3 regions of the Saccharothrix sp. CB00851 genome follow, and region 1 is predicted to be linked to each of the others. Evidence: riboswitches for the same ligand, from Rfam matches in the RefSeq annotation. Region 1 holds a riboswitch; each other region holds the start of a gene.
What was found. A riboswitch is a leader RNA that binds a small molecule or an ion and turns the genes downstream of it on or off. The one in region 1 is predicted to bind glycine.

Region 2: it holds a riboswitch for glycine, as region 1 does, so the genes downstream of both, gcvP (aminomethyl-transferring glycine dehydrogenase) here and gcvT (glycine cleavage system aminomethyltransferase GcvT) in region 1, are expected to answer to the same signal.
Region 3: it holds a riboswitch for glycine, as region 1 does, so the genes downstream of both, gcvH (glycine cleavage system protein GcvH) here and gcvT (glycine cleavage system aminomethyltransferase GcvT) in region 1, are expected to answer to the same signal.

The regions. Positions count from the first base shown of each region.
Region 1 covers NZ_LWLC01000011.1:14,087-23,529, forward strand. The annotation lists gene A6A25_RS11915 (3-hydroxyacyl-CoA dehydrogenase NAD-binding domain-containing protein) at 1-200, opposite strand, end outside; gene A6A25_RS11920 (acetyl-CoA C-acetyltransferase) at 200-1,402, opposite strand; gene A6A25_RS11925 (acyl-CoA dehydrogenase family protein) at 1,599-2,747, shown strand; gene A6A25_RS11930 (CaiB/BaiF CoA transferase family protein) at 2,749-3,873, shown strand; gene A6A25_RS44690 (hypothetical protein) at 4,283-4,444, shown strand; gene A6A25_RS11935 (transcriptional regulator) at 4,646-5,134, shown strand; gene A6A25_RS11940 (hypothetical protein) at 5,247-5,633, shown strand; gene A6A25_RS11945 (DUF3817 domain-containing protein) at 5,649-5,951, shown strand; glycine riboswitch at 6,015-6,102, shown strand; glycine riboswitch at 6,104-6,198, shown strand; gene gcvT (glycine cleavage system aminomethyltransferase GcvT) at 6,324-7,427, shown strand; gene glyA (serine hydroxymethyltransferase) at 7,443-8,708, shown strand; gene A6A25_RS11960 (malonic semialdehyde reductase) at 8,788-9,393, shown strand.
Region 2 covers NZ_LWLC01000013.1:36,534-45,976, reverse strand. The annotation lists gene ftsR (transcriptional regulator FtsR) at 1-510, shown strand, start outside; gene A6A25_RS15430 (bifunctional nuclease family protein) at 654-1,127, shown strand; gene A6A25_RS15425 (MerR family transcriptional regulator) at 2,165-2,731, shown strand; glycine riboswitch at 2,830-2,920, shown strand; gene gcvP (aminomethyl-transferring glycine dehydrogenase) at 3,077-5,965, shown strand; gene A6A25_RS15415 (hypothetical protein) at 6,077-7,210, opposite strand; gene A6A25_RS15410 (hypothetical protein) at 7,221-8,768, opposite strand; gene A6A25_RS15405 (pyridoxamine 5'-phosphate oxidase family protein) at 8,761-9,270, opposite strand; gene A6A25_RS15400 (hypothetical protein) at 9,197-9,443, opposite strand, start outside.
Region 3 covers NZ_LWLC01000016.1:75,505-84,947, forward strand. The annotation lists gene A6A25_RS17695 (ABC transporter ATP-binding protein) at 1-1,990, opposite strand, end outside; gene A6A25_RS17700 (ABC transporter permease subunit) at 2,085-2,957, opposite strand; gene A6A25_RS17705 (ABC transporter ATP-binding protein) at 2,957-4,168, opposite strand; gene A6A25_RS17710 (hypothetical protein) at 4,217-4,591, opposite strand; gene A6A25_RS17715 (hypothetical protein) at 4,597-4,779, opposite strand; gene ald (alanine dehydrogenase) at 5,122-6,228, opposite strand; glycine riboswitch at 6,424-6,518, shown strand; gene gcvH (glycine cleavage system protein GcvH) at 6,637-7,017, shown strand; gene A6A25_RS17730 (L-serine ammonia-lyase) at 7,022-8,386, shown strand; gene A6A25_RS17735 (hypothetical protein) at 8,585-9,443, shown strand, end outside.

The DNA.
Region 1 (9,443 bases):
TTCAGGTCTCCACCGGCGAAGAACGTCTTCTTGGCCGACGTCAGCACCACACCCGCGATGTCGTCGCGCTCGGCTTCCAGCCGCGCGACCGCCGCGCCCATGTCCTGGTGGTACTCGGCGTTCATCACGTTCGCCGAACCGGACATGTCCATCGTGAGGGTGACGATGCCCTCGTCGTCCCGCTCGAAGTGGATAGCCATCAGACCCTCTCGATGATCGTCGCGATGCCCATGCCGCCGCCCACGCACAACGTGGCCAGCCCGCGCCGCAGGTCCCGGCGCTCCAGCTCGTCGAGCAGGGTGCCCAGGATCATGCAGCCGGTCGCGCCCAGCGGGTGGCCCATGGCGATCGCGCCGCCGTTGACGTTGACCTTGTCGTCGGGCAGGTCCAGCTCGCGCTGGAACTTCAGCACCACCGACGAGAACGCCTCGTTGATCTCGAACAGGTCGATGTCCTCGACGGTCAGCCGCGCCTTGTCCAACGCCTTGCGCGCGGCCGGGGCGGGACCGGTGAGCATGATCGTGGGCTCGGATCCGACGACCGCGGTCGCGATGATCCGCGCGCGGGGCGTCAGGCCCAGCTCCCGGCCGATGCGTTCGTTGCCGATCAGCATCGCCGCCGCGCCGTCCACGATCTGCGACGAGTTGCCCGGGGTGTGGACGTGGTCGATGCGCTCCACGGTCGGGTACCGGTCGATGGCCACGGCGTCGAAGCCCAGGTCGCCGTGGAACGAGAAGCTCGGCTTGAGCTTGCCCAGCCCTTCCAGCGTGGTCTCCGGGCGGATCGCCTCGTCGTGGTCGAGCACGACCGAGCCGTTCTGGTCGACCACGGCCACCAGCGACCGGTCGAACCAGCCCTTGTCCCGGGCCAGCGTCGCCCGCTGCTGCGAGCGCAGCGCGTAGGCGTCGACGTCCTCCCGAGTGAACCTCTCCAGCGTGGCGATCAGGTCCGCGCTCACGCCCTGCGGCACGAAGTTGACCGCCATGTTGGTCTCCGGGTCGGCCATCCACGCGCCGCCGTCCGAGCCCATCGGCACCCGCGACATCGACTCGACGCCACCGGCCACGACCAGGTCCTCGAACCCGGACGCGACCTTGGCCGCGGCGAGGTTCACCGACTCCAGGCCCGACGCGCAGAACCGGTTGAGCTGCACGCCCGCCGGCCGCAGGTCCCACCCGGCCGCGAGCACCGCTGTGCGGGCGATGTCCGCGCCCTGCTCGCCGACCGGTGACACGACGCCGAACACCACGTCGTCCACCGCGGAGGTGTCCAGGTCGTTGCGCCGCGCCAGCGCCGCGAGCACCCCGGAAGCGAGGGTGATCGGCTTGACGCTGTGCAGCGAACCGCGCTTTCCCCTGCCACGCGGTGTGCGCACCGCGTCGAAGATCAAGGCTTCGCTCATGTACTCCACGGTAACCACGGCACTCGACCCTGCCCATGACCGAGCGAGGTGACTTAATAGCTCACCATCCCGTGGGGTCGAGTCCTGAGGGCTCCCAGGCCGGGGGCGAGACCCTGACCGTTTTGCTCACGATCACGGGTCACCCTGGCGCGCTGCGGTCATGGCGGACAGGTCCGACCAGTGGGAACGTCGAGTCATGCCAACTCGCCGTTCCGCATGGATGACCGAGGACCTGGACCAGTTGCGCAAGCTGGCTCGGACGTTCCTCGAGAGGGAGGCGGTCCCGCACCAGGAGCGCTGGGCCGCGCAGAAGCAGGTGGACCGGGACTTCTGGACCAAGGCGGGCGAGGTCGGCCTGCTCTGCCTGTCCATCCCCGAGGAGTACGGCGGTGGCGGCGGCACGTTCGCGCACGAGGCCGTGCTGCTGGAGGAGCAGGCACGGTGCGGTGACAGCGCGTGGGGCAACAGCGTGCACAGCGGCATCGTCGCCCACTACCTCAACGCCTACGGAACCGAAGAGCAGAAGCGGCGGTGGCTGCCGAAGATGGCGTCCGGCGAGTACGTCGGCGCGATCGCCATGTCCGAGCCCGGCGGCGGCTCCGACCTGCAGAACATCAAGACGCGGGCGCTGCGGCGCGGCGACGAGTACGTGCTGTCCGGCTCGAAGACGTTCATCACCAACGGCGCGCAGGCCGACCTGGTCATCGTCGTCGCCAAGACCGATCCCAGCCAGGGCGCGACGGGCATCTCGCTGCTCGTCGTGGAGACCGCGCAGGCCGAGGGCTTCCGCCGCGGCCGGGTGCTGGACAAGGTCGGCATGCACGGCCAGGACACCGCCGAGCTGTTCTTCGACGACGTGCGCGTGCCCGCGGCGAACCTGCTGGGCACCGGCGAGGGTCAGGGGTTCATCCAGCTGATGCAGCAGCTGCCGCAGGAGCGGCTGATCATCGCGGTGGCGTCCGTGGCGGGCATCGAAGCCGCGGTGGACCTCACGCTGGCCTACGTCAAGGACCGCACGGCGTTCGGCCGCGAGCTGATCAAGTTCCAGAACACCCGGTTCAAGCTCGCCGAGTGCGCCACCGAGGCCCGTGTGACCAGGGCTTTCGTGGACGAGTGCGTCCAGGACCACCTGGCGGGCCGGCTCGACGTGCCCACCGCGGCGATGGCCAAGTGGTGGGCCACCGAACGGCTGTGCCAGGTGGTGGACGAGTGCGTGCAGCTGTTCGGCGGCTACGGCTACATGACCGAGTACCCGATCGCGCGCGCGTGGGCGGACGCCCGCGTGCAGAAGATCTACGGCGGGACGAACGAGATCATGAAGGAAATCATCGCGAGGTCCCTCTGACATGCCGGGACCTCTGGAAGGGCTCAAGGTCGTCGAGCTGGCGGGCCTCGCGCCCGCCCCGTTCGGCTGCATGGTGCTGGCCGACCTCGGCGCTTCGGTGGTGCGGGTGGACCGCGTCGGCGGCGGTACCGAGGTGCCCCTGCTCGGGCGCGGGCGGCGGTCGATCGGCGTCGACCTGCGCCGACCGGAAGGCGCCGAGCTGGTGCTCCGCCTGGTCGCCGAGTCCGACGTGCTGGTCGAGGGCTTCCGGCCGGGGGTGACCGAACGGCTGGGCATCGGGCCGGCGCAGTGCCTGGCCCGCAACCCGCGACTGGTCTACGGGCGGATGACCGGCTGGGGACAGGACGGCCCGCTGGCCGACCGCGCCGGGCACGACATCAACTACATCGCGGTGGCGGGGGCGCTGGAGCCGATCGGCCGGGCCGGCGCGCCGCCGACCGTGCCGCTCAACCTCGTCGGCGACTTCGGCGGCGGTGGGCTGCTGCTGGCCCTGGGCGTGCTGGCCGCGCTGTACGAGCGGGAGCGGTCCGGGCGCGGTCAGGTGGTGGACGCGGCCATGGTCGACGGCGCGGCGCTGCTGACGACGTTCCTGCACGGCATGTCGTCGGCCGGCGCCTGGCCCGGTGCGCGCGGGGAGAACCTGCTGGACGGCGGCGCGCCGTTCTACGACGTGTACGAGGCCGCGGACGGCGGGTTCGTCAGCGTCGGGGCGCTGGAGGAGAAGTTCTACGCCGAGCTGCTGGTCGTGCTCGGCCTGGCCGACGCCGGGCTGCCCGGGCGGCACGACCCGGCGAACTGGCCGGAGCTGCGGTCACGCATCGCCGCCGCGGTGGCCACCCGGACGAGGGATGAGTGGGCGGCGCTCGCGGAGGGCACCGACGCGTGCCTGGCGCCCGTGCTGGCCCCCGGCGAGGCGCCCGGGTACGGGCACAACGCGCGGAGGGGGACGTTCGTCGAGGTCGACGGGGTGGCGCAGCCCGCGCCCGCGCCGCGGTTCGACCGGACGCCCGCGGCCACGCCGGGCCGACCGCCCGCGGTGGGTGAGCACACGGTCGCCGTCCTGGGTGAACTGGGGCTGGGGGAGGACGAGATCGAGGGGTTGCGGCGGTCCGGGGTCGTCGCCTGAGGAGACCGGTGCCCGATTGGTCTGGAAAAGGGCGCGGTAAATCACCTGAAGGGGGACCGGAATTGAGTGGCAGCCCGCATCGACCTTTGTCACGCTCGGTGCGTACGTCGGCGCAATCAGGTGATGGGCGGCGAAGAGATGAACGTGTCTTGGAACCTCGGTGTCCGTGCCTGGGGGGTGGGCGAGTGCCCGTACCTTGGTGATCGGCGGGACCGCTGGTCCCCTTGATCGTCCGTTCGGGTGACAGTCGAGGTGGTTCCAGCCTGGTTGCGTGGTCGTTCCGGCGGCCGGTCGGGCGATGGCGGCGGGATCGACCGTCATCATCCGGGTGAATGAGGGACCATGGCCGTTGACACGACCGGAGCGGCGCCCGGCCGCCCTGCCCAGTGATACGGACGGAGAGCGATCAGTGAACGTCAAGAAGGTGGTGACGCTGGCGGCGGTCGCGCTGGTGCTGTTCCTCCTGATCACCCAGCCGAACGAGTCCGCCGAAGCGGTGAGGACCGCGCTCGGGTGGCTCCAGTCCGGCGCCGAGTCGATCATCACCTTCGTCCGCAGCCTCTTCGCCTAGATCACCCGCCGCACCGCCGCGAACTCCGCTCAATGCGGTCACGATCGGTGACTATGCGCCCCGGACGTTGCACCGTACGGGTGGAATGAGGGCTATAACGCCCTGGTAACAGGGTTTTAGACAAACCGGGGTCTAGCGGTTGTCGGTACCCGCTAATACGGTGCGTCGCATTGGCTGATCTTCGACCGATGAGGAGGCAGAATGGTCGAGGACTCCGGAGTCGACGAGCTGTTGCGGCAGTGGGCGGCTGAGCGCTCGGACGACGCCGAGCTGCAGGAGGTGAACCGGATCAAGGACGCGTGGCTCGCGGAAGCCCCGCCGTCCGCACCGGGGATCCCCGTGCAGCGGGCGAATGGCGGTTCCCGCGGCCTGGTGAAGGTCGAGTCCGCGGATCCGGCGTACGTGGCGGCGATGCGGAAGCGGGCGCCCGAGGTGCCCGAGGTCCTGCTCGCGGCCGCCGCCAGCTACTGGCAGCTGGTGGGTGACCTGTCCGAGGCGGAGCTGTGGTGGGACGCGGGCATCAGCCCGTTGGACCAGCGCGCTCTGGACTACCGGGCGGCCGGGCTCACGCCCGCCGACCTCGGTCGTCGCCTCGGCCCGATGACGGTGCTCCAGCACCTGCGTCGGGGTAGTGCGGCGGCCTGGTGCGTGGCCAGGCTGCAGAGGCAACGCCGGGACGGCGTGGCCTAGGTCCGACGAGTCGGGGCGGGCTCCTGAGGTCTTGGAGCCCTCACCTTTCCCAGGGGCGGGCTCCTGTGCGGGGAGCCCCAGCCCCGTGTGAAGTAGGAAGTACTCTTGAGGCGTGCGAGGCCTCATCACCCCCCAGCGGCTGGCCATCGTCGCCGTGTGCCTGGCGTCGCTGGTCGTGTGCTGCGGGCTGGCCTACTGGCAGTGGGAGCGGTTCTCGCAGGCCGGTGGCACGTTCCAGAACCTCGGCTACGTCTTCCAGTGGCCGCTGTTCGGCCTCTTCCCCGCGTTCATGGTGTGGCGCATCCGCAGGCTGGACGCCCGCCGCAAGGCCGAGGCCGCCGAGGCGCCCGCCGACGTCGCGCCGGAGCCGGTGGCCGAGCCGTCCCGGCCGGTCGTTACCGTTGAGCCCGTCAGAACACCCGCGCACGACGACGAGGACGAAGAGCTCGCGGCCTACAACCGCATGCTCGCCGAACTCCACGCGCGGGACCAGCGGTGAGGTGAAGGTAGGGCGATGAGCGGCGCGTTGAGCAGGTTCCGGTTCATGGCTTACGTGGTCGGTGTCGGCCTGCTGCTGCTCGTGGTCGCCATGATCGCCAAGTACGCGGGCGGCAACGAGGGCATGATGCAGGTCGTCGGCCCCGTCCACGGCTTCCTGTACGCGGTGTACCTGGTGCTCACCGTCGACCTCGCGCTCAAGGCCCGCTGGTCGATCAAGGGCACCGTCCTGGTGCTGCTCGCGGGCACGATCCCGTTCGTGTCGTTCTACGCCGAGCGCAAGGTGGTCGAGAGCGTCCGGGCCGAGAAGAGCCTGTGACCGGGGTTGACCCCGCCCGCCGGGCACCCCTAGCGTCTGGCGGTACCAACTGAACACGGCCGTCGATGTCGAGCGGGAGAGTCCCCGACCGGGGCGCCGAAGGAGCAACTCCTCCCCGGAATCTCTCAGGCACAGGTACCGCCCGACGAAGGCAACTCTGGAAAGCAGGCGCACCCGGTGCGCCTCGCCCACGGTGCAAGCCGCCCTCACCCGGCGGCGAAGCTCTCAGGCTCATGGCAGAGGGGGAGGCTCACTCGACGAGGAGTCTCCGGTGGACCGTGTCATCCTTTCGCTCGTGAATCTCTCGGACGTGCCGCCCGCCGACCCGACCGGTCGGCGCCGCCGCCATGTCCGCACCCAGGGAGGGCCCGCCTGATGGAAAGCCGCCGCACGCCCCTGCACGCCGAACACGAGGCGCTGGGCGCCATGTTCACCGACTTCGCGGGCTGGCGGATGCCGCTGCGCTACGACAGCGAGCTGGCCGAGCACCACGCGGTGCGCACGTCGGCGGGCCTGTTCGACCTGACCCACATGGGTGAGATCCTGCTCACCGGGCCGCAGGCGGGCGCCGCGCTGGACCACGCCCTGGTCGGCCACGCGTCCGCGATCGGCGTCGGCCGCGCCCGGTACACGATGATCTGCGAGGCCGACGGCGGCGTGATCGACGACCTGATCGTCTACCGCACCGGTGACCAGGAGTACCTCGTCGTCGCCAACGCCTCGAACGCCGCCGTCGTCCACGAGGCGCTGGTCGAGCGGGCGAAGGGCTTCGACACCACGGTCGAGGACAAGTCCACCGACTACGCGCTGCTCGCCGTGCAGGGCCCGAAGTCCACCGCCATCCTCGCCGGCCTCACGCCCACCGACCTGACCTCGGTCAAGTACTACGCCTCGTACCCGACCGAGGTGGCGGGCAAGCCGGTCCTGCTCGCCCGCACCGGCTACACCGGCGAGGACGGCTTCGAGCTGTTCGTCGCGCCGGACGACGCCGCCCACGTCTGGCAGGCCCTCCTGGAGGCGGGCGCGCCGCACGACCTCAAGCCCGCGGGCCTCGGCTGCCGCGACACCCTCCGGCTGGAGGCGGGCATGCCGCTGTACGGCAACGAGCTGGGCCGCGACCACACGCCGTTCCACGCGAACCTCGGCCGGGTGGTGAAGCTGGACAAGCCGGGCGACTTCGTCGGCCGCGACGCCCTCGCCACCGTCGCCGAACAGGGCGTCGACCAGGTCCTGGTCGGCCTGAAGACCACCTCGCGCCGTGCGCCCCGGCACGGCTACCCCGTGCTCGACGCGTCCGGCAACCCGATCGGCGAGGTCACCAGCGGCGCGCTCTCGCCCACCCTCGGGTACTCCGTGGCCATGGCGTACGTCACCGTCGGCAACACCGAACCCGGTACCCGGCTGTCCGTCGACGTCCGGGGCAAGCACGAGCCGGTCGAAGTCGTCGCACTGCCCTTCTACAAGCGATCCAGCTAAGGGAGAGACCCACACATGTCCGAGCACTTCAACACCTCCCTCGCGGAGTTCGACCCGGAGGTCGCGGACGCCGTCGCCGCCGAGCTGCACCGGCAGCAGAGCACGCTGGAGATGATCGCCTCGGAGAACTTCACGCCGGTGTCGGTGCTCCAGGCGCAGGGCTCGGTGCTGACGAACAAGTACGCCGAGGGCTACCCCGGCCGGCGCTACTACGGCGGCTGCGAGAACGTCGACGTGATCGAGCGCCTGGCGATCCAGCGCGTCAAGGACCTCTTCGGCGCCGGTTTCGCCAACGTCCAGCCGCACTCGGGCGCGCAGGCCAACGCGTGCGCGATGTTCGCCCTGCTCCAGCCCGGTGACACGATCCTGGGCCTCGACCTGGCGCACGGCGGGCACCTCACCCACGGCATGCGGATCAACTTCTCCGGCAAGCTCTACAACGTGGTGCCCTACCACGTCTCGGAGACCGACGGCCGCGTCGACATGGCCGAGGTCGAGCGCCTGGCCCTGGAGCACCGCCCGAAGCTGATCGTCGCCGGCTGGTCGGCCTACCCCCGCCAGCTGGACTTCGCCGAGTTCCGGCGCATCGCCGACTCCGTCGACGCCTACCTGATGGTCGACATGGCGCACTTCGCCGGTCTCGTCGCCGCGGGTCTGCACCCGAGCCCTGTGCCGCACGCGCACGTCGTGACGACGACCACGCACAAGACCCTCGGCGGCCCGCGCGGCGGCGTGATCCTGACCAACGAGGCCGACCTCGCCAAGAAGATCAACTCGGCCGTGTTCCCGGGCCAGCAGGGTGGGCCCCTGGAGCACGTGATCGCGGGCAAGGCCGTCGCGTTCAAGCACGCCGCGTCACCCGAGTTCGCCGACCGCCAGCGGCGCACCGTCGAGGGCGCGAAGATCCTCGCCGACCGCCTCTCCCAGCCCGACGCCGCCGCGGCGGGTGTGAAGGTGCTCACCGGTGGCACGGACGTCCACCTCGTCCTGGTCGACCTGGTGGCGTCCGAACTGGACGGCAAGCAGGCGGAGGACCGGCTGCACGAGGTCGGCATCACGGTCAACCGCAACGCCGTGCCGAACGACCCGCGTCCGCCGATGGTGACCTCGGGCCTGCGCATCGGCACGCCCGCGCTCGCCACCCGCGGCTTCGGCGCGACGGACTTCACCGAAGTGGCGGACATCATCGCCACCGCGCTGCAGGCCGACCCGGACCTCGCCGACCTGCGCGCCAGGGTCGAGGTCCTCGCGGCCAAGCACCCGCTCTACCCGACCCTGTGAAGCCCGCCACGGAATAGCTGGCGCTTACTGGAGGTTGTCCCGTGCGCAACCCGCGTACGGGACAACCGAAAGAGGCACCATGACCGCGACCCTCGCCACTCTCACGTTGCCGGGCGAAGCACAGGACCTGCTGTTCCGCGAGGCCCGTACGGCGAACGCGTTCACCGACGAGCCGGTGACCGACGACCAGCTCCGCGCCGTCCACGACCTCGTCAAGTGGGGTCCGACCGCGATGAACAGCCAGCCGCTGCGCGTGCTGTACGTCCGCGGCCAGGACGCCAGGAACCGCCTCGCGCCCCACCTGTCGGAAGGCAACCGGGCCAAGACCCTCGCCGCACCGGTCACCGCGATCCTGTCCGCGGACACCGACTTCCACGAGCACCTGGCCACGACGTTCCCCCACTTCCCGGGTGCCAAGGACGCGTTCGCCGACGACGCCAAGCGCACCGAGGCCGCCAGGACCAGCACCCTGCTCCAGGCCGGCTACTTCATCATCGGCGTCCGCGCCGCCGGCCTCGCCGCGGGCCCGATGAGCGGCTTCGACCCCGAAGGCGTGCGCCGGGAGTTCCTCGCCGACACCAACCACCTGCCCTTGGTGATCGTGAACATCGGCCACCCGGACCACTCCGGCACCCACCCGCGCAACCCGCGCCTGGACTACCGCGACGTCGTCCGCACCCTCTGACCCGCTGTGCGACGCCCTGATCCCCCGGCCAACCCCAGGCCCGGGGGATC
Region 2 (9,443 bases), on a different contig from region 1:
GCGGACGTGGACCGCCTGCGGTACGTGCTGTCCGCCCAGCGGGACCGGTACCTGCCGCTGAAGGTCATCAAGGAGCAGTTGGACGCGGCCGACCAGAGCGCGGCGAAGGCGTTGCGCGCGGTCGACCCGTCCCCGGCGGTCGGGCACCGGGTGACCCGCGAGGACCTGCTGGCGAGGGCGGGCATCGAAGCCGGGGTGCTGGTCGAGCTGGAGCAGCTCGGCCTGATCAGGGCCGGTGCGGGCGGGTTCTACGACCACGAGGCGGTGCAGATCGCCTCGACCGTGCGGGCGATGGCCGAGCACGGCCTGGAAGCACGCCACCTGCGGCCGTTCCGCGCCGCGGCGGACCGCGAGGTCGGGCTGGTCGAGCAGGCCGTCGGCGCGGCCCACCGGCAACGCGACCGCGAGGACGTGGTGCGGGAGCTGGCGGCGCTTTCCGTAACGCTGCACACACTGTTGGTGAAGGTTGGCCTGCGTGACGTCACCGGTCGGCCTGTTTCGCCGAGGTGAACGCGTGTCCGCATCGTGATCCGATGAGGGCGGGCGGTTGCGCACAGGGCCCGCTTGGCGGGTAGCGTCGAAAGAGTACGTGGGGGATCCTCGTTGGTAGCGGGGACGCCAGAATTTCAGCGCGCTGAGGGAGGCGAGACCCGATGAGCGAGATGCGCGTCGTCGGCGTGCGGGTGGAACTGCCCGCCAACCAGCCGATCCTGCTGCTGCGCGAAACCGAGGGCGAACGGTACCTGCCGATCTGGATCGGATCGGTCGAGGCCACGGCGATCGCGTTGGAGCAGCAAGGTGTCCGTCCTGCCCGGCCGTTGACGCACGACCTGCTCAAGGACGTCATCGGAGCCCTCGGCCGGCAGTTGGAGCAGGTGCGGATCACGGACTTGCAGGAGGGCACCTACTTCGCGGAACTCGTGTTCGACGGCGACATCCGCGTGTCCGCTCGGCCCAGTGACTCGGTGGCGCTGGCGCTGAGGATCGGCGTGCCGATCCACGCGGAGGAGTCGGTGCTGGCCGAGGCCGGCCTCATCATCCCGGACGAGCAGGAGGACGAGGTCGAGAAGTTCCGCGAGTTCCTCGACTCCGTCTCGCCCGAGGACTTCCGCGGGGCCGACACGTAGGCCACGCCGGGGCATGTAGCTGGCGCCTTGGCTCGCGGTGGACGGCTTGAAAAGCCTTCAAGCGTCCTCGCCGGACGGGCAGATCAGCAGGATGACCTCCCGTTCGTTCCGTCTCGGTCTTGTTCCGTCGGGGATGTCCTGTTGGGTCGTGGTCCCGGACTCCGTGTCATCCCACCGACCTCCCTCCGGGCTACCACACGTGTCAAGGGCGGCGCGAGGCTCCAGTGAAGTGACAGTCGAAGTTGGACGCGCCGCCCTTGACACGTGCGGTAGGGCAAAGCCAGGTCGGCGGGATGACACGAAGCCCTACCTTTGGAAGGGCAAACAGCGCCGCCAGTGGCACGTGCCGGGGGTCGCGATCGGGCGCGGGGTCGAGCGGGCCCGGGGCGGGTGCGGCCGCTTTGCAGAGGTAGGGGTTCGTGTCATCCCGCCGACCTGGCGTAGCCCTACCGCACGTGTCAAGGGGGCCTCGTGCGAGCGTTGCCTGATACTCCAACTTCGGGCGCCCTCTTGACGCGTGTGGTAGCCCGGAGGGAGGTCGGTGGGATGACACGTACCCCGGGACCACCAACCCAGCGGGAGTTCCCGACGGAACAAGACGGAGACGGAACGAACGGGATGTCATCCTGCTGATCTGCCCGTCCGGCGAGGACGCTTGAAAGCTTTTCGCCCCCACCCACCGCCACCTGCGAAGGGCCGAAAACGTCGGCGCGGAGCCGTGAACGGCCCTCCGCAAGCGTGCGCGGTGCGTTGTGGATCAACCCCGCGTGCCACCTCCAGGTGTCACACCTCCGGGTTACACAACGTCAGCACCCCGCCGCTAAACGATCACTAAACGTCACCCGAATGGCTTACGACAGGCGTCTCTCTCAACCTCAACCTCACGTTGAGGTCAGACACGCCCCGCGCGTCGCGTTGACCTGCCCCCTAGCCGGTCTTACCGTCGAACTCAGGTGAATTGCCACGGTGTGATTCGGGCACCGCGGCGGCTTCACGTTGGTCGCCGGTCGTCGTGACCGGACCGAGGGGAGGCAGGCGTGGTCGAGGAAGCGCCCATCCGGGCCGGATCCGGCGAACAGGGTGAGCTGTTCCCGGACTCCTCGCTGCCGGACGAACTGGTCGGGTACCGCGGCCCCGCCGCGTGCCAGATCGCGGGCATCACCTACCGCCAGCTGGACTACTGGGCGCGCACGGGGTTGGTCAACCCCACCATAAGGAGCGCCCACGGTTCCGGCAGCCAACGGCTCTACTCGTTCAAGGACATCCTGGTCCTCAAGGTCGTCAAGCGACTGCTGGACACCGGTGTCTCGCTGCAGAACATCCGGGTCGCGGTGGACCACCTGCGCCGCCGCGGCGTGCAGGACCTGGCCCGGATCACGCTGTTCAGCGATGGCACCACCGTCTACGAGTGCACGTCGCCGGAGGAGGTCGTGGACCTGCTCCAAGGCGGCCAAGGGGTGTTCGGCATCGCGGTCTCCGGTGCGATGCGGGAGATCAGCGGCACGATCCACGACTTCCCCGCCGAACGCGCGGACGGGGCCGAGATCGTGGAAGCGGCCGACGACGAGCTGTCCCGTCGCCGCCGCACCAGGGCCATCGGCTGACCCGGCGGTAGGCGGAACCGGTGCGCGGCACTGAGATCCACGTCGCGCCGGCGGTACCGCACACCCCCGTGACAGGTACGATTTCGCGCGTAGTCGCTTTATCCCGTGCGGGAGAGTCCGAGCCAGTCTCGGCGCCGAAGGAGCAAATCCTCCCCGGAACCTCTCAGGCGCAAGGACCGTGCGGGTGAGACGCCTCTGGAAAGCGGGTCGGGCACGACCGCTCGACCCCGCCGACGGTGCAAGCCCGGACCACCGGGTGAAGCTCTCAGGCGCCCGACGTCGGGCAGAAGACAGAGGGGGAGGGCAACGGCAGAAGTCTGTCCGGAGCCCTGGAGGCCAGCACCGATGACGCAGGACCGCATCCCCCTCGCCGCACTCGAGCACGGCACCCCGTTCGCCGACCGGCACGTGGGCCCGCGGCCCGCCGAGCTGGCCCGCATCCTCGACGTGATCGGTGTCGGCTCGCTGGAGGAACTGGCGCAGCACGCCGTCCCCGAGTCGATCCGCGAACGCGACCTCGTGCTGGACCTGCCCGCGCCGGCCACCGAGACCGAGGCGCTGGCCGAGCTGCGCGCCCTCGCCGCCCGCAACCGCCCGATGACGCAGATGATCGGCCTGGGCTACTACGGCACGACCACCCCGCCGGTGATCCGCCGCAACGTGCTGGAGAGCCCCGCCTGGTACACCGCGTACACGCCCTACCAGCCGGAGATCTCCCAGGGCCGGCTCGAAGCCCTGCTGAACTTCCAGACGATGGTCGCCGACCTGACCGGTCTGCCGCTGGCCAACGCCTCGATGCTGGACGAGTCCACCGCCGCCGCCGAGGCGATGACGCTGGTGCGCCGCGCGGGCCGGTCGAAGTCGAACAAGTTCGTGGTGGACGCCGACACGCTGCCGCAGACATTGGCCGTCATCGAGACGCGCGCCGAGCCGCTGGGCATCGAGATCGTCACCGCCGACTTGTCGCAGGGCATCGAAGGGCTCGGCCTGGGCGGTGACTTCTTCGGCGTGCTGCTGTCCTACCCGGGCGCGTCCGGCGTGGTGCGCGACCACGCGTCGGTGGTCGAGGAGATCCACAAGGCGGGCGCGCAGGCCGTGGTCGCCGCCGACCTGTTGGCGTTGACGCTGCTGCGCCCGCCCGGCGAGATCGGCGCGGACGTCGTCATCGGCACCACGCAGCGCTTCGGCGTGCCGATCGGGTTCGGCGGGCCGCACGCCGGTTACATGGCCGTGCGACAGGGCCTGGAGCGGCAGTTGCCCGGACGGCTGGTCGGCGTGTCCGTGGACGCGGACGGCTCGCTCGCCTACCGCCTCGCCCTGCAGACGCGCGAGCAGCACATCCGCCGGGAGAAGGCGACCAGCAACATCTGCACCGCGCAGGTCCTGCTCGCGGTGATCGCCTCGATGTACGCGGTGTACCACGGTCCGGAGGGCCTGAAGGCGATCGCGACCCGCGCCCACCGGATGGCGACCGTGCTGGCCGCCGGCCTGCTGGAGGGCGGCGTCGAGATCGTGCACGGCGAGTTCTTCGACACCGTGCGCGCCCGCGTCGAGGGTCGTGCCTCGGCCGTCGTGTCCGCCGCGCGCGACCTGGGCGTGAACCTGTGGCAGGTGGACGACGACGTGGTGTCCATCGCGTGCGACGAGACCACCACGCGCGAGCACCTGCACCTGGTGTGGAAGGCGTTCGGCGTGACCGTCGCCGACGTGGACGGCCTGGACGCCGACACCGCCGACGGCATCTGCGCCGACCTGCGCCGCACCAGCGACTACCTGACCCACCCGGTGTTCCACTCGCACCGCTCCGAGACCGCGCTGCTGCGCTACCTGCGGTCGTTGTCGGACAAGGACGTGGCGCTGGACCGCAGCATGATCCCGCTGGGCTCGTGCACGATGAAGCTCAACGCCACGGCCGAGATGGAGCCCATCACGTGGCCGGAGTTCGCCGACCTGCACCCGTTCGCGCCCGCGTCGGACGCCGAGGGGCTGCTGAGCATCGTCGGTGACCTGGAGCGGTGGCTGGCCGAGGTCACCGGGTACGACGCGGTGTCGTTGCAGCCCAACGCGGGTAGCCAGGGCGAGTTCGCGGGCCTGCTGGCGATCCGCGCCTACCACCGCGCCAACGGCGACGACCACCGCGACGTGTGCCTGATCCCGTCCAGCGCGCACGGCACCAACGCCGCGTCCGCCGTGATGGCCGGGATGCGGGTCGTGGTGGTCAAGTGCGACGACCACGGCAACGTGGACATCGAGCACCTGCGGTCGACGATCGACGCGCACCGGGACGACCTGGCCGCCATCATGATCACGTACCCGTCGACGCACGGCGTGTACGAGGACACCGTGCGCGAGGTGTGCGGGCTGGTGCACGACGCCGGTGGCCAGGTGTACGTGGACGGCGCGAACCTCAACGCGCTGATCGGGCTGGCCCAGTACGGCAAGTTCGGGTCGGACGTGTCGCACCTGAACCTGCACAAGACGTTCTGCATCCCGCACGGCGGCGGTGGTCCGGGTGTCGGGCCGATCGGCGTGCGCTCCCACCTGGCGCCGTTCCTGCCGAACCACCCGTTGCAGCCGACCGCCGGTCCGGCGACCGGTGTCGGCCCGATCAGCGCCGCGCCGTGGGGTTCGGCGTCGATCCTGCCGATCTCGTGGGCGTACGTGCGGATGATGGGCGCGGACGGCCTGCGCCGCGCCACCCTCACCGCCGTCGCGGCGGCGAACTACGTGGCACGGCGGTTGGACGAGCACTTCCCGGTGCTCTACACCGGCGAGGGCGGGTTCGTGGCCCACGAGTGCATCCTCGACCTGCGGCCGATCACCAAGGCGACCGGCGTGACGGTGGACGACGTGGCGAAGCGGTTGGCGGACTACGGGCTGCACGCGCCGACCATGTCGTTCCCGGTGGCGGGCACGCTCATGGTGGAGCCGACGGAGAGCGAGGACCTGGGCGAGATCGACCGGTTCATCGACGCGATGATCGCGATCAAGCACGAGATCGACCGCGTCGGCTCGGGCGAGTGGCCGGTGGACGACAACCCGCTGCGCAACGCGCCGCACACGGCGGCCTCCATCGCGACCGAGTGGGACCACCCGTACAGCCGCGAGGTGGCGGTGTTCCCGGCGGGCACCTCGGCGCCGAAGATCTGGCCCCCGGTGCGCCGCATCGACGGCGCCAAGGGCGACCGCAACCTGGTCTGCTCCTGCCCGCCGGTCTCGGCCTACGGCGGCTGATGGCTGATCCGGCCGGCACCCGCGTCGCACCGCGCACGCGGGTGCCGGAACCCCGTTCCGCCCACGTCGGAACGGCTTGGCGCCACCGCTTCTCGACGGGGCGGCTCGGCGCTACCACTTGTCGATGATGTCGGCCAACGCCGCGCTGACCGCGGGCAGCGCGGCGTTCTCCTCCGGCCACCGCAGCGCTTCGGCGCGAAGCCGGGCGAGTAGCTCCACCTCGGCCGGCTCGACCGGTGTCGGTGCGGCGTCGGTCCGGAAGCGCTGTTCGATGCTCGTCCAGATCGCCGAACCCGCGTCGACGCACTCCTGTGCGACGCGCCGTGCCGCTTCGACGTCGACGTCCACCCGACTCGGCACTGCCCCGAGGGGCGCGAGGGGGTGGACGACGCGCTCTGCACTCAGGTACGCGCGTGCTTCGTCCTCCCAGAAGACACCGGACGGCGGGCAGAGCACCTGGCACCCGCTGGCGAGCCCTTCGGCGACCGGCGGACCGCTCGCCTTCGTGATCAACCAGGTGGCGTCGGCGAGCTGGGAGCTGATGTCCGTCGGCTCCACGGCCACATCCGGGATTCCGGCCGTCCGCCAGGAGGACGCGACCTCGTCGTTCGGCGCGATCGCGACCACTTGCCGTGCCCCGACGCGCTCGGCCACACCGGCGGCGAGCCGGGCGGTCTCGGTGATCGCGTGGCCGGCCGAACCTCCCAGCAGGACCAGCTTGGGCTCCTTCGGACGCCGGTCCCGGCCGAACTGTGCGCGGACCGGCACGCCGGTCGGCACGCACCGCCGGCGGACCCACGCCGGGACCGATCGCGACAACCGGCCACCGACGTACAGGTCGACCCGTTCGTGGAAGCCGTTGGGGAACGGGGCGAACTCGCCGTGGCAGTCGACGAGCATGGTGCCCGTCACCGACTCCATCGCCGTGATGGCCACCGCGGTGGACCAGGGATGGGCGGACAACACCACGTCGTAGTCGGCGGGATCCGGGAGCAGGTGCGCCAGGTCCGGACCGAGCGCCTCGGGTATCGCCTCGCTGTCGAGGATCCCGCACGCGTGCGGCGCTCCCGCCGGGATCGCCCGCCGGTGGAGGTGGAACACCGGGTGGGTGTCGACCCCGGGCAGGACCTCCCGCCAGTTCCAGGCGTGCACCCGGTGTCCTCGTCGCACCGCCGCCTGGGCCAGCGCGGTGGCGGTCGAGTCGTGGCCCGACGGTTCGAAGCCGCCGACGATGAGCACGTCCATGGTCTCTCCGTCACTCCGGTGGGCGTCCGACCGACCACAGCACCGTGATGATCGCCAACACGCCCGCTGTGGTGAGCGCGACGAGGCTGAGCACGTCGGCGGTGTTCTTCGAGTGGAACTCGACGGTGAAGATCCCGCCCAGGGTGCCGACGGATGTCGCGGTGGCGCCGCCCAGGACGATCACCAGCACGGTGAGCGCGAAGCGCGACCGCACCCACCTCAGGTGGCTGGACACCGCCCTGGCCCGGTGGAGCAGCGCGGACTCCGCCGCCAGCTTCTCCAGCGCGTTCTCCCGGTCCAGGATGGCGGAGATCTGGCTCGCCCGGTGTTCGGAGATGCCCCGGTCCATCGCCATGCTGAGGTCGTCGTACAACTCGCCGACCGTCCGGTCGGAGTACTCCCACATGGTGGCTACCCGGACCAGGGCGATGACGAACAACGTGGTGAGCCAGGCCGTGTGGAGGACGCTTCCGTCCGAGCTGCGCTGGGTGGGGTCGCACACCCAGCGGACGGCGCGGAAGACGATGCGCGGCTGCGCCACGAGTTGGTGCCTGCCGCGGCCTTCGTTGAACAGGCGCTTGCTGTTCTCGCTGATGGAGACGTAGGCGTTCAAGACGCCCACCGTGTCGAGGTAACCGCCCCAAAGGCCGTCCGCCTGGGAGTGCTCCACCAGCAGGAAGCAGCGTGCGATGCACTCACGGATCATGGCTCGTTCGACGGCGGTGAGCACCGTCCGGCCGTGGTCGGCCGAGTCACTCACCGCGCCGAGGAAGAGGAGGACCTCCGAGGTTCCGAAGAAGTCGTCCCACCAGATCGCCAGAGTCCTGTTGCCGCCGCCCTCGGGGGTCACGTCCACCATGCGCTCGCTCTTCCGCTCGAAGAGCGTCATGAGGATCCTGCTGATGACCTCCGAGCAGGTCTGGTACCGGGTGTGCGCGCCGACGTGCTCGTCCAGGTCGTACCGCTCGGTCAACACGGCCAGCGCACGCCCGATCTGCGCGTACTCCGACGGGTTCAGCATGGCTCCGATGTCGCCGCGGTCGGCCTGGTCGAACCGCACCAGGAGCCAGCGGGCCGACCCCAGGATGACTTTGTCCATCGAAGGGATGCCCCGGGTCGCGAGTTCCTCGACGAGCGACTCGTGCCGCAGCGCGTCGAACAGCGCGCGCGCCACTGTCGAGGTGTCATAGGAGCTGTGGTCGAAACAACAGGTGCCGTCTTCGTGGAACGTTGCCTGTCGGTAGAGCCACACGACGCCGTCCACGCACTTCACCAGCAGGTCCTCCCGGGCAGCGTCGATGGCCGCGCCGTTCGCCTTGGTGATCAGCTCGATCGTGGCGGAGGCGGTCATCGCCACCTCGGCGTGCGCGGACACCAGCGTCGACGGCGCCGCGCCGGTCGAGTGGCCGTGCAGCCACCTCAACGCCGGGATGGCGAAGTCGCGGATCAGCACATCCGCGAATCGGGCGTCGAACGGCAGGAACGGCCGCCTGGCGAGTTCGTGCCGGACCGTGCCGTCGTGGTGGAAGTGACGTATCGGCCTGGATAAGTCACTCACCGTTTTCTCTCCATATCCCGGCGAAGACCAAGCCGGGATCGACCTGTTCCCGTGCGTCGATCTGCGACTCGGCCCACGCCACTTGGTCGAGCACGTACATGTCTTGGATCTGCAAGATGAAGACGCCCTTCTCGGGGTCGTTCTCGATGCGTCGGACCTCTTCTTCCGAAGCGGGTTCCCCTGCGCAGGTACCGGACAGTTCGAGCACCCGCCGGATTTGCTCGGCGTCGTCACCGACATCGCGGCAGACAGCGGAGAACTGCACGCTCTCGACGTCGTCAGGCGCCACCGTGGAGTTGAATATCGCGCCCGCCGCGAGGCCGTTGGCCGCGATCGCCCGGCCGTGTCGCGAACTGCGCTGGGAGATGAAGTAGAGCTCGCGCAGGCCGATCACGGTGAAGGCGATCCCGGCGGCCCAGGGTCCTTCGTCATCCGTGGTGGCCAGCGTCATGTACTTGTTCGAGCCGATGACCTCTCGCGCCCGGTCCACTGCCGATTTCACGAGCACTCCTTTCGTTGTCGACCGATCCCGTAATTCTTTCCCTGAAGTCCTTCAGGCTCGGATCGTTGAGCCACATACTGTCCCTGTCAAGCACCAGGGTGACCGCGTCCGGGTGACCGGATGTCATCCGATCAGCTTTTTCGGATACCGCATCCCGCAGTCTTGTCAGCATG
Region 3 (9,443 bases), on a different contig from region 1:
CCTCGCCGTGCAGGACCGGCACGTCCCGCGCGGGCGGCAGGGCGTGCACGCGGGCCATCAGCTCCGGGCTCGGCGGTGTGCCGCCCACCAGCGCGGACGTGCTCCCGCCGCCGCGGGACGGCTTGGTCGCGCCCACCGCCCGGTTCGCCGCGCGCACGGCCAGGTCGTCGGCGTCCTCGGGCTCGGGCCACAGGTCGGGGGTCGTGCCGTCCGGGCCCGGTTCCAGCCGCGCGTCGGCACGGGGGTCGACCTGTTCGATCGCCTCGCCGGGGCCCGCGAGCAGCTCGCGGTAGAGGCGGCAGCGCCCTTGCAGCTCGGCGTGGGTGCCGATGTCGACCACCCGGCCCGCGTCCAGCACGGCGATGCGGTCGGCCAGCGCCAGCGACGACCGCCGGTGCGCGATCAGCAGGGTGGTGCGCTCGGCGGTCACGGCGGCCAGCGTGCGGTGGATCGCGGCCTCGGTCGCGTTGTCCACGGCCGACGTCGCGTCGTCCAGGACCAGGACGCGCGGGTCGGAGAGCAGGGCGCGGGCGAGGGCCACGCGCTGGCGCTGACCGCCGGACAGCGTCAGGCCGCGCTCGCCCACGACGGTGTCGTAGCCGTTGGGCAGCGCCTCGATGAACTCGTGCGCCTCGGCCGCCCGTGCCGCGGCCCGGACCTGCTCGTCGGAGGCGTCCGGCAGGCCGTAGGCGATGTTCGCGCGGACCGTGTCGGAGAAGAGGAAAGCCTCCTCGAACACGGTGCCGACGGTCTGCCGCAGGGACGACAGGCGCAGGTCGCGGACGTCCACGCCGCCGACCGCCACCGCGCCCTCGTGCACGTCGTAGAACCGGGGCAGCAGGAGCGACACGGTCGACTTGCCCGAGCCCGCCGTGCCGACGATCGCCAGCGTCTCGCCCGGCTCGACGCGCAGCGACACCCCGGACAGCACCGGCTCGCTGCGGGTGTACCCGAACGTCACGTCCCGCAGCTCCACCGCGACCGGACCGGCGGGCACGTCCCGCTCGCCGTCCACGACCGTCGGCTGCGAGTCGATCAGCTCGTACACCCGCTCCACGCCCGCGCGCGCCAGCTGGGCGGTCACCATCAGGTTCGCCAGCAGGCGGGTCGGGCCGACCAGGGTGGCCACGTAGGTCGCGAACGCCAGGAACGTGCCCAGCGTCACCTCGCCGCGCAGCGCGAGCCAGCCGCCCAGCGCCAGCACCGCCACCTGGCCCAGGTACGGCAGCGAGTTCAACGTCGCCGACGGGCGGGCGGTCAGCCGGGCCGCGCGCATCCGTTCGGCGAACAACAGCGCGGCCCGCGACTCCAGCCGGGACACCTCGCGCGCCTCCTGGCCGAAGCCCTTGACCACGCGCACGCCGGTCACGGTCTCCTCGACCTGCTGAGCCACGTCCGCCGCGCGCTGCTGCGCCGACCACGTGGCCGGGAACAGCGTCAGCCTGCTGCGGGCCGCGACCACGCCGACGGCGGGCACGATCACCAGCGCGATCACGGTCAGCAGCGGCGAGAGCCAGAACATCGCCACGATCGCCGCCACCGCGAACACGACCGTGCCGAACGCCAGCGGCGTCATCGACAGCAGGCTGTTGACCAGCTGCAGGTCGGTGATCGAGCGGGACACGACCTGGCCGGTGCGCAGCGCGTCCTGCTTCGGGCCGTCCAGCCGCTGCACCGCGCCGAACACGGCTTGGCGCAGGTCGTGCTGCACGTCGACGGCCAGCCGCCCGCCGAGGAACCGGCGCACGAACGCGGTGCCGAAGGTCAGCAGCTCCAGGCCGGCCAGGACGATCGCCAGCCAAGCCAGGCGGTCCGTGCGGCCGACCATCGCGTCGTCCACCGCGACCTTGATCAGCAACGGGCCGACGGCCTGCAACCCGACGCCCACGACGGCGGCGAGCACCGACAGCACCACGAGCGCGCGGTGCCGCCAGCACGCCCTGGCGAGCCTGCGGATCCAGCCGTCGGAAACAGTCACGAGGTCCAACATAGGTCCGACCACCGACAGCGCAGGCCGGGTCGGTGTGACGAAGGCCGCCCCGAACCTTCGGGGCGGCCTCCGTCAGGCGTTCAAGATCACGCGATCAGGTGATGTCCTTGCGCTGCGTGGTGGCCCAGCCGCCGAGGAAGAACAACGCCGTCCAGACCAGGAAGATCAACCCGCTCAGCCACCAGTCGAACGCGCCCAGCGCGCCCGCGATGGCCCGCAGCACCTCGACCATCTCGTCCGGCACGACGCCCGCGTTCGCCAGGAACAGCGACGACGCCACCGAGCCGGTCAGCCCGTTCACCGCGCCGTTGGGCAGGAAGCCGATGATCTCCGGCAGGCCCTGCGACGACAGCACCAGGTGCAGGCCGTTCTCCACGATCAGCATGTAGAGCAGCAGCACCACGGTGGTGCCGACGACGCTGGTCATCAGCGCGCCGACACCGACGCCGAACATGGTCATCAGGATCGACGACAGGATGCCGACGCCGGCCATCGCGAGCCACCCGCCCGCGTCCGGCAGCGAGCCGGAGTTCGAGGTCAGCGCGATGCCGATGCTCACCGACGCCACGATCGCGACGCCGAAGATCGCGCCCCACAGGACGTAGACGACCATCTTCGCGCCCAGCGCGGAGACCCGGTTCGGGGCGGTCAGGAACGTGGTGGTGATCGTCTTGCGGTTGATCTCGTTCGCGATCGCCAGGCCGCCGAAGATCATCGGGAAGATCGTGGCCACGTTGATGCTGCGGGCGATGCCGAACACCGACATCTGCCACTGCGACGGGTCCACGTTGAGCAGCGTGGCCAGCTCCTCGGCGTCGCTGCTGCCCATGAAGTCGGAGACGGTCTTGAAGATCGCGCCGGTGCCCAGCGCCCAGCCGAACGCGAGCAGCACGGTCGGGATCATCAGGCCCCACCACAGGCCCGTGGTGGTGGTCTTGCGGAACTCGGCCTTGATCAGGTTGCCCATCACGCACCGCCCCCGAGGCCGCCCTGGCCGTGTTGCTGACCGTATGGATTGTCCTGCTGCTGCGGCGGACCGTAGGGGTTGTCCTGCGGCGGCTGCGGTGCTCCCGGGTAACCCTGCGGCTGCTGGTAGCCCTGCGCTGGTTGTTGGTACTGCTCGTAGCCCGATGGCGGCTGCTGGTAGCCGGACGGGGGAGTCTGGTACTGCTGCGGCGACTGCTGGTAGCCCGGCGGCGCCTGGAACTGCTGGTAGCCGGGCTGCGGCTGCTGGTACCCGACCGGTGCCGCGTACTGGCTCTGTCCCGGCGCCGCGTACTGGCCGTTGGTGAGCTGGAAGAACAGCCGCTCCAGGTCGACCTTCTCCTCCTGCAGGCCGTAGATCGACACGCCCGCCTTCAGCGCGGTGTCGGCGACCTCCTTGGCCGCCACGCCGCTGACCGCGATGCGGCCGTCCGGCACCTGCTCGATCCCGGTGATCCCGTCCTCGCGCAGCGCCGCGACCAGCGCGCCGACGTCCGACGGCTGCACCAGCACGCGGGCCTGCTGCTGGTCGCGCAGCTGGTCGAGCGACCCGTAGTACATGGTCTGGCCGCGGCTGATGATGACCACCTGGTCGACCGTCTGCTCCACCTCGGCGAGCAGGTGGCTGGAGATCAGCACGGTCCGCCCGCTGCGCGCGTAGGACTGCAGGAACGTCCGCAGCCACGCGATGCCCTCCGGGTCCAGCCCGTTGGCCGGCTCGTCGAGCACCAGGATCTGCGGGTCGCCCAGCAGCGCGGTGGCCAGGGCCAGCCGCTGCTTCATGCCCAGCGAGAACCCGCCCGCCTTGCGGTCGCCCGCCGCCCCGAGCCCGACGAGCTGGAGCACCTGGTCGGCCCGCGAGTCCGGCACGCCGATCGCCGCGGCGTAGACCCGCAGGTGGTTGCGTGCCGTGCGCTTGGGGTGGAAGCCCTGCGCCTCCAGCACCGCGCCGACCACCCGCGCGGGGTTGCCGAGCTGGCTGAACGGCCTGCCGTTGATCAGTCCGATGCCCGCCGTGGGGGTCACCAGGCCGAGCAGCATGCGCAGCGTCGTCGTCTTGCCGGCCCCGTTGGGGCCGAGGAAGCCGGTCACCGAACCGGGTTCCACTGTGAAGCTGAGGTTCTGCACCGCTGCGACCGGACCGAACTGCTTGGTCAAGTTCTGCACCACGATGCGGCCTGTGCCGTCGTGCACGCGTCCCTCCCGAGTACTCCTACCGGGCGTCATCCTGCCTTAGGAGGGTCACTCGGGGAGGGCGTGCCGTGGTTTCGACGCGACCCTCGGTATCTCGGTGGTCGTCTCGACGTCCTTCGAATGGCGCAGCGTCCGCAGCGGACGGCGGCGTTGCCGGTGCGGCAGGCCGTCGCCGATGAGGTGCTGGTGCGCCATCGTCCACACCTGGCACGGCCACTTCTTGTGCCGCAGGATGCCGGGGCACGCGCCGCAGCGGCCGTCCGGATCGGGCTGGTGCACGGTCAGCAGCAGCCGCCACCCGTCGGCCAGGCGGTGGATCTCGGACCGGGCGAGCGGCACGAGGGCCTCCGCCTCGCCGGTCTCCGCGGCTTCGTCCAGCAACGCCAGGCGGCGCAGCACGGCGGCGCGCAGTGCCTCGTCCACGCCGCTCACATCCTGTCGGCGACTTGGTCGAGCAGGCGGTGCAACCTGCGCGTCTGCGTGACGGACATCACAGCGGACTCGCCCGGCGGCGCGACCAGCAGAACTCGGTCGTTCTCGACGAGAACGGTCATCGACCGGTCCCGCCCGAAGGGGTCGTGGCAGTCGATCCAGCCCTCAGGTTCAGCCATCTGCACTCCGATCGGAGGTGGCGCGGCAGAACGCCGCGCGAGCGGACGACCCCGCTGCGTAGCTGCGGAGTTCCCGTCCTGTGCATCGGTCGCGAGGCCGTCGTGACTTACCCGTTATCACCCAGGTTCATTCGATTGCTTGAACGTGTACACAGCGTGTTGCCACCGCAGGGGTGACACTTCGGCCGGATCGGTGGGGCCGCTGGGCACGGAGCCCTGTTCCCGGCTAAGATTGGTCACGCGGCCCGCTCCCAGTGACCCCCAGGCTGGTTGAGCGGGCCGTCTTACGTAGGCAAGGGCCCCGCTCACGTGCTGTGAGCGGGGCCCTTCGCGGTTCGCGCCTCAGAGGTCGATCGGCGTGTGGGTCATCCCGTGCGCCTGCGCGACCGGCAGGTTGGTCAGCAGGCCCTCGTGCGCGTTCAGGCCGGGCGCCAGGGACGCGTCCGCGCGCAGCGCCGCTTCCCAGCCCTGGTCGGCCAAGGCGACGGCGTAGGGCAGCGTCACGTTGGTCAGCGCGTAGGTCGACGTGCGCGGCACGGCGCCGGGCATGTTCGCCACGCAGTAGAAGACCGTGTCGTGCACCTGGTAGGTCGGCTCGGCGTGCGTGGTCGGCCGCGAGTCGGCGAAGCAGCCGCCCTGGTCGATCGCGATGTCCACCAGCACCGCGCCGGGCTTCATGTCGGCCACCAGCTCGTTGCTCACCAGCTTCGGCGCCTTCGCGCCGGGCACCAGCACCGCGCCGATGACCAGGTCGGCCTCGCGCACGGCCTGCTCCACGGCGTACCGGTTGGACGTCACGGTGCGCAGGCGGCCCTGGTAGAGCGCGTCGATGTGGCGCAGCCGGTCCACGTTGGTGTCCAGGACCTGCACGTCCGCGCCCATGCCGACGGCGATCGCGGCCGCGTTCAGGCCCGCCACGCCGCCGCCGATCACGACGACCCGCGCCGGGTGCACGCCGGGCACGCCGCCGGGCAGCACGCCGCGACCGCCGGACGGCTTCATCAGCGAGAACGCGCCCACCTGCGGCGCCAGCCTGCCCGCCACCTCGGACATCGGCGCCAGCAGCGGCAGCGCGCCGTTCGCGGTCTGCACGGTCTCGTAGGCGATGGCGGTGGTGCCGGAGTCCAGCAGCGCCCGCGTCAGCGGCCGGTCGGCGGCCAGGTGCAGGTAGGTGAACAGGACCTGGCCCTTGCGCAGCCGCGGGTACTCCTCGGCGATCGGCTCCTTGACCTTGAGCACCAGGTCGCCCTCGGCCCACACGTCGTCCGCGGTGGCGAGCACCTTCGCGCCGGCGGCCAGGTACTCCTCGTCGGTGATGGCCGAACCGAGGCCCGCGCCGGTCTCGACGACCACGTCGTGACCGCGCTGCGTCAGCTCGTGCGCGCCCGCCGGGGTCAGCGCGACGCGGTACTCGTGGTTCTTGATCTCGCGGGGAACTGCGATCCGCACGGTGGGCTCCTTCGGCCGTTGTTACACCAAAGGTCCGTTAACGGGTTTTCGGTGTCATCGTGCCGGTAGCACCAACGCGATGGTGTGGCGTTGTGCTTGTCGAACAAGCCTTCGGCCGCGTTGACACCCGTCGGCACGGGCACCTAGCGTTCGGGCCAACCAACTGAACATCGGCCGCGGCGCGTCATGAGCGCCGGAACCCGCGCGGGAGAGACCTCGGTGAACAGGCCGGGGCGCCGAAGGAGCAAGTACCCCGCACACTCTCAGGCAGCGAGAACCGCTCGGGTGAGGCGACTCTGGAAAGCGTGCTCACGCGCGCACCCACGGTGCAAGCCGTCGTTGACGGCGAAGCTCTCAGGTCCCAGGACAGAGTGGGGCTGGAGGACCTTGCCGTGAGGGAGCGCTGTCGTGACTTTTCCGGACAACCTGCTGTACACGCCCGAGCACGAGTGGGTGGACTGGGCGCCGGGTACCCAGGAGCCCGTGGCGATCGGCATCACGTCGTACGCGGCGGAGTCGCTGGGTGACATCGTGTTCGTGGAGCTGCCCGAGGTCGGCGCCGCGGTGACGTCCGGTGAGGTGTGCGGCGAGCTGGAGTCGACCAAGTCGGTCAGCGATCTGTACGCGCCGGTCAGCGGCGAGGTCGTGGAGGTCAACACCGAGGTCGTGGACGACCCGTCGTTGATCAACAACGACCCGTACGGCGGTGGTTGGCTGTTCAAGGTGGCGGTGACCGACGCGACGGGGTTGCTGACCGCGGCGAAGTACGCGGAACTGACCGGGGACTGACGCCATGGCGATCAGCGTGTTCGACCTGTTCTCGGTGGGGATCGGGCCGTCGAGCTCGCACACCGTGGGCCCGATGCGCGCGGCGATGATGTTCTCCGACCGGCTGCGGCCCGCGCTGGACTCGGTCGACCGGGTGCACGTCGAGCTGTTCGGGTCCCTCGGCGCGACCGGGCACGGGCACGGCAGCCCGAAAGCGGTCCTGCTCGGGCTGGAGGGCCACCGGCCGGAGGAGGTCGACCCGGAGGACGCCGAACGGCGGCTGGCGGAGATCCGTGCCACCGGGCGGCTGCGGCTGGCCGGCGTGCGGGACATCGTGTTCACCGAGGCCACCGACCTGGTGATGCACCGGCGGAAGTCGTTGCCGTTGCACCCCAACGGCATGAGCTTCACCGCCCACTCGGGTGACGACGTGGTCGACTCGGCGGTGTACTACTCGGTCGGCGGCGGGTTCGTGGTGGACGAGACGGCCACCGGCACGGACCGCATCAAGGCCGACGAGACGTCGGTCGCGCACCCGTTCCGCACGGGTGACGAGCTGCTGGCGCGGTGCCGGGAGACCGGGCTGTCGATCAGCGAGGTCATGCTGGCCAACGAGCTGTCGTGGCGGGACGAGGCGGCGGTGCGGTCGGGGCTGCTGCACATCTGGGACGTGATGCAGGCGTGCGTCGAGCGCGGCTGCACGATCGACGGCGTGCTGCCCGGTGGGCTGAAGGTACGTCGTCGCGCGGCCGAGATGCGCCGCCGGATGGAGGCCGAGCACTACGCCACCGACCCGCTGAGGGTGATGGACTGGGTGACGCTGTTCGCGCTCGCGGTGAACGAGGAGAACGCCGCGGGCGGTCGCGTGGTGACCGCGCCGACCAACGGTGCGGCCGGCATCGTGCCCGCCGTGCTGCACTACTACACCCGCTTCGTGCCGGGCGCGTCCGACGACGGCGTGGTGCGGTTCCTGCTGACGGCGGGCGCGGTCGGCGTGCTGTTCAAGGAGAACGCGTCGATCTCGGGCGCCGAGGTCGGGTGCCAGGGCGAGGTCGGCTCGGCCTGCTCGATGGCGGCCGGGGGGCTGGCCGAGGTGCTGGGCGGCACGCCGGAGCAGGTCGAGAACGCGGCCGAGATCGCCATGGAGCACAACCTGGGGCTGACGTGCGACCCGATCGGCGGGCTGGTGCAGATCCCGTGCATCGAGCGCAACGCCCTGGCGTCGATCAAGGCCATCACCGCGGCGCGGATGGCGTTGCGCGGCGACGGCTCGCACTTCGTGTCCCTGGACAAGGTCATCAAGACCATGCGTGAGACGGGCAAGGACATGAAGGTCAAGTACAAGGAGACGGCACGCGGCGGCCTCGCCGTCAACGTCATCGAGTGCTGACCCCGGCGGCGGCTTCATCTCGGTGGTGAACTCTGGTAGCCCTTCGGCGTGGTGAACGATGCCGGCCGAAGGGCTGCCAGAGGGTTCGATGGATGGCGACTTGCCTCTTCCTCTCAGTTGCCTCGGTGAGGCAAGTCGCCGTACGAGGCAAGTTTGTCTAGGCTTCGCCCTACGTGTCGCAGGGTGAGGAGCGCGGCGGTGAGCGAACTCGAACCACGATCGGAAGGCCTGCTGGAGCAGGCGCTCGGTTCGTTGCGCGAAGTCCTGGGTGCCGGCTGGACGGTCGCGAGGCTCCCCCTGCCCGACGACGCCCGTGACGGCGATGCCATGGTCGATGCGCGGATCCGTGTGAACCCACCCTACGAGCGTGGCACCCCGGCTGAATTGCTCGTGATCGTGCAGTCCGAACTCACACCTCTCGAGGTCGAGACGCGAATCCGGCAGATCGACAACATCTTGCGCCTGGTCCATGCCAAGTCGATTCTCTTGTTGGTGGCGGCGCCTTGGCTGAGTCCTCGCACTCGGCAGAAGTTGCGTGAGCAGGACATCGCCTATCTGGACCTGACGGGGAACGCCTCCATCTCGATCGCCTACCCCTCGATTCGAATCCAGACGCAAGGTGCGTCGAAGGATCCGAATCCTCCGGCGGGGAACGCGGGTTCGAGGAACATCACGCTGGCCGGACCCCGGGCTGGTCGCGTCGTGCGCTTCCTGGCCGATTTCACTCCTCCCTACCAGCCGAAGGAAATCGCGGTCGCCACCGACGTGAGCCTGCCTTGGGTATCCCGCTTGCTCGGCAGGCTGGAAGATCAGCTCCTGATACGCCGCAAGGGACGCACGATCATCGGAGTCGACTGGCCCGAGTTGCTGCGCGCACGTGCGCAGACCTACGACCTCCTTCGTGCCAACTCATACGTCGGTGCTGTTTCGCTCAACGGTCCCCGCGCGGTCCTGGCCGGGTTGCGGGAAGTGGGAGCTTCCTACCGTGGGTCCTCCCGCGTTGCTGTCACCGGCTCGTACGCCGTAGATCAGGTCGCACCGACAACCGTGGGCGGCC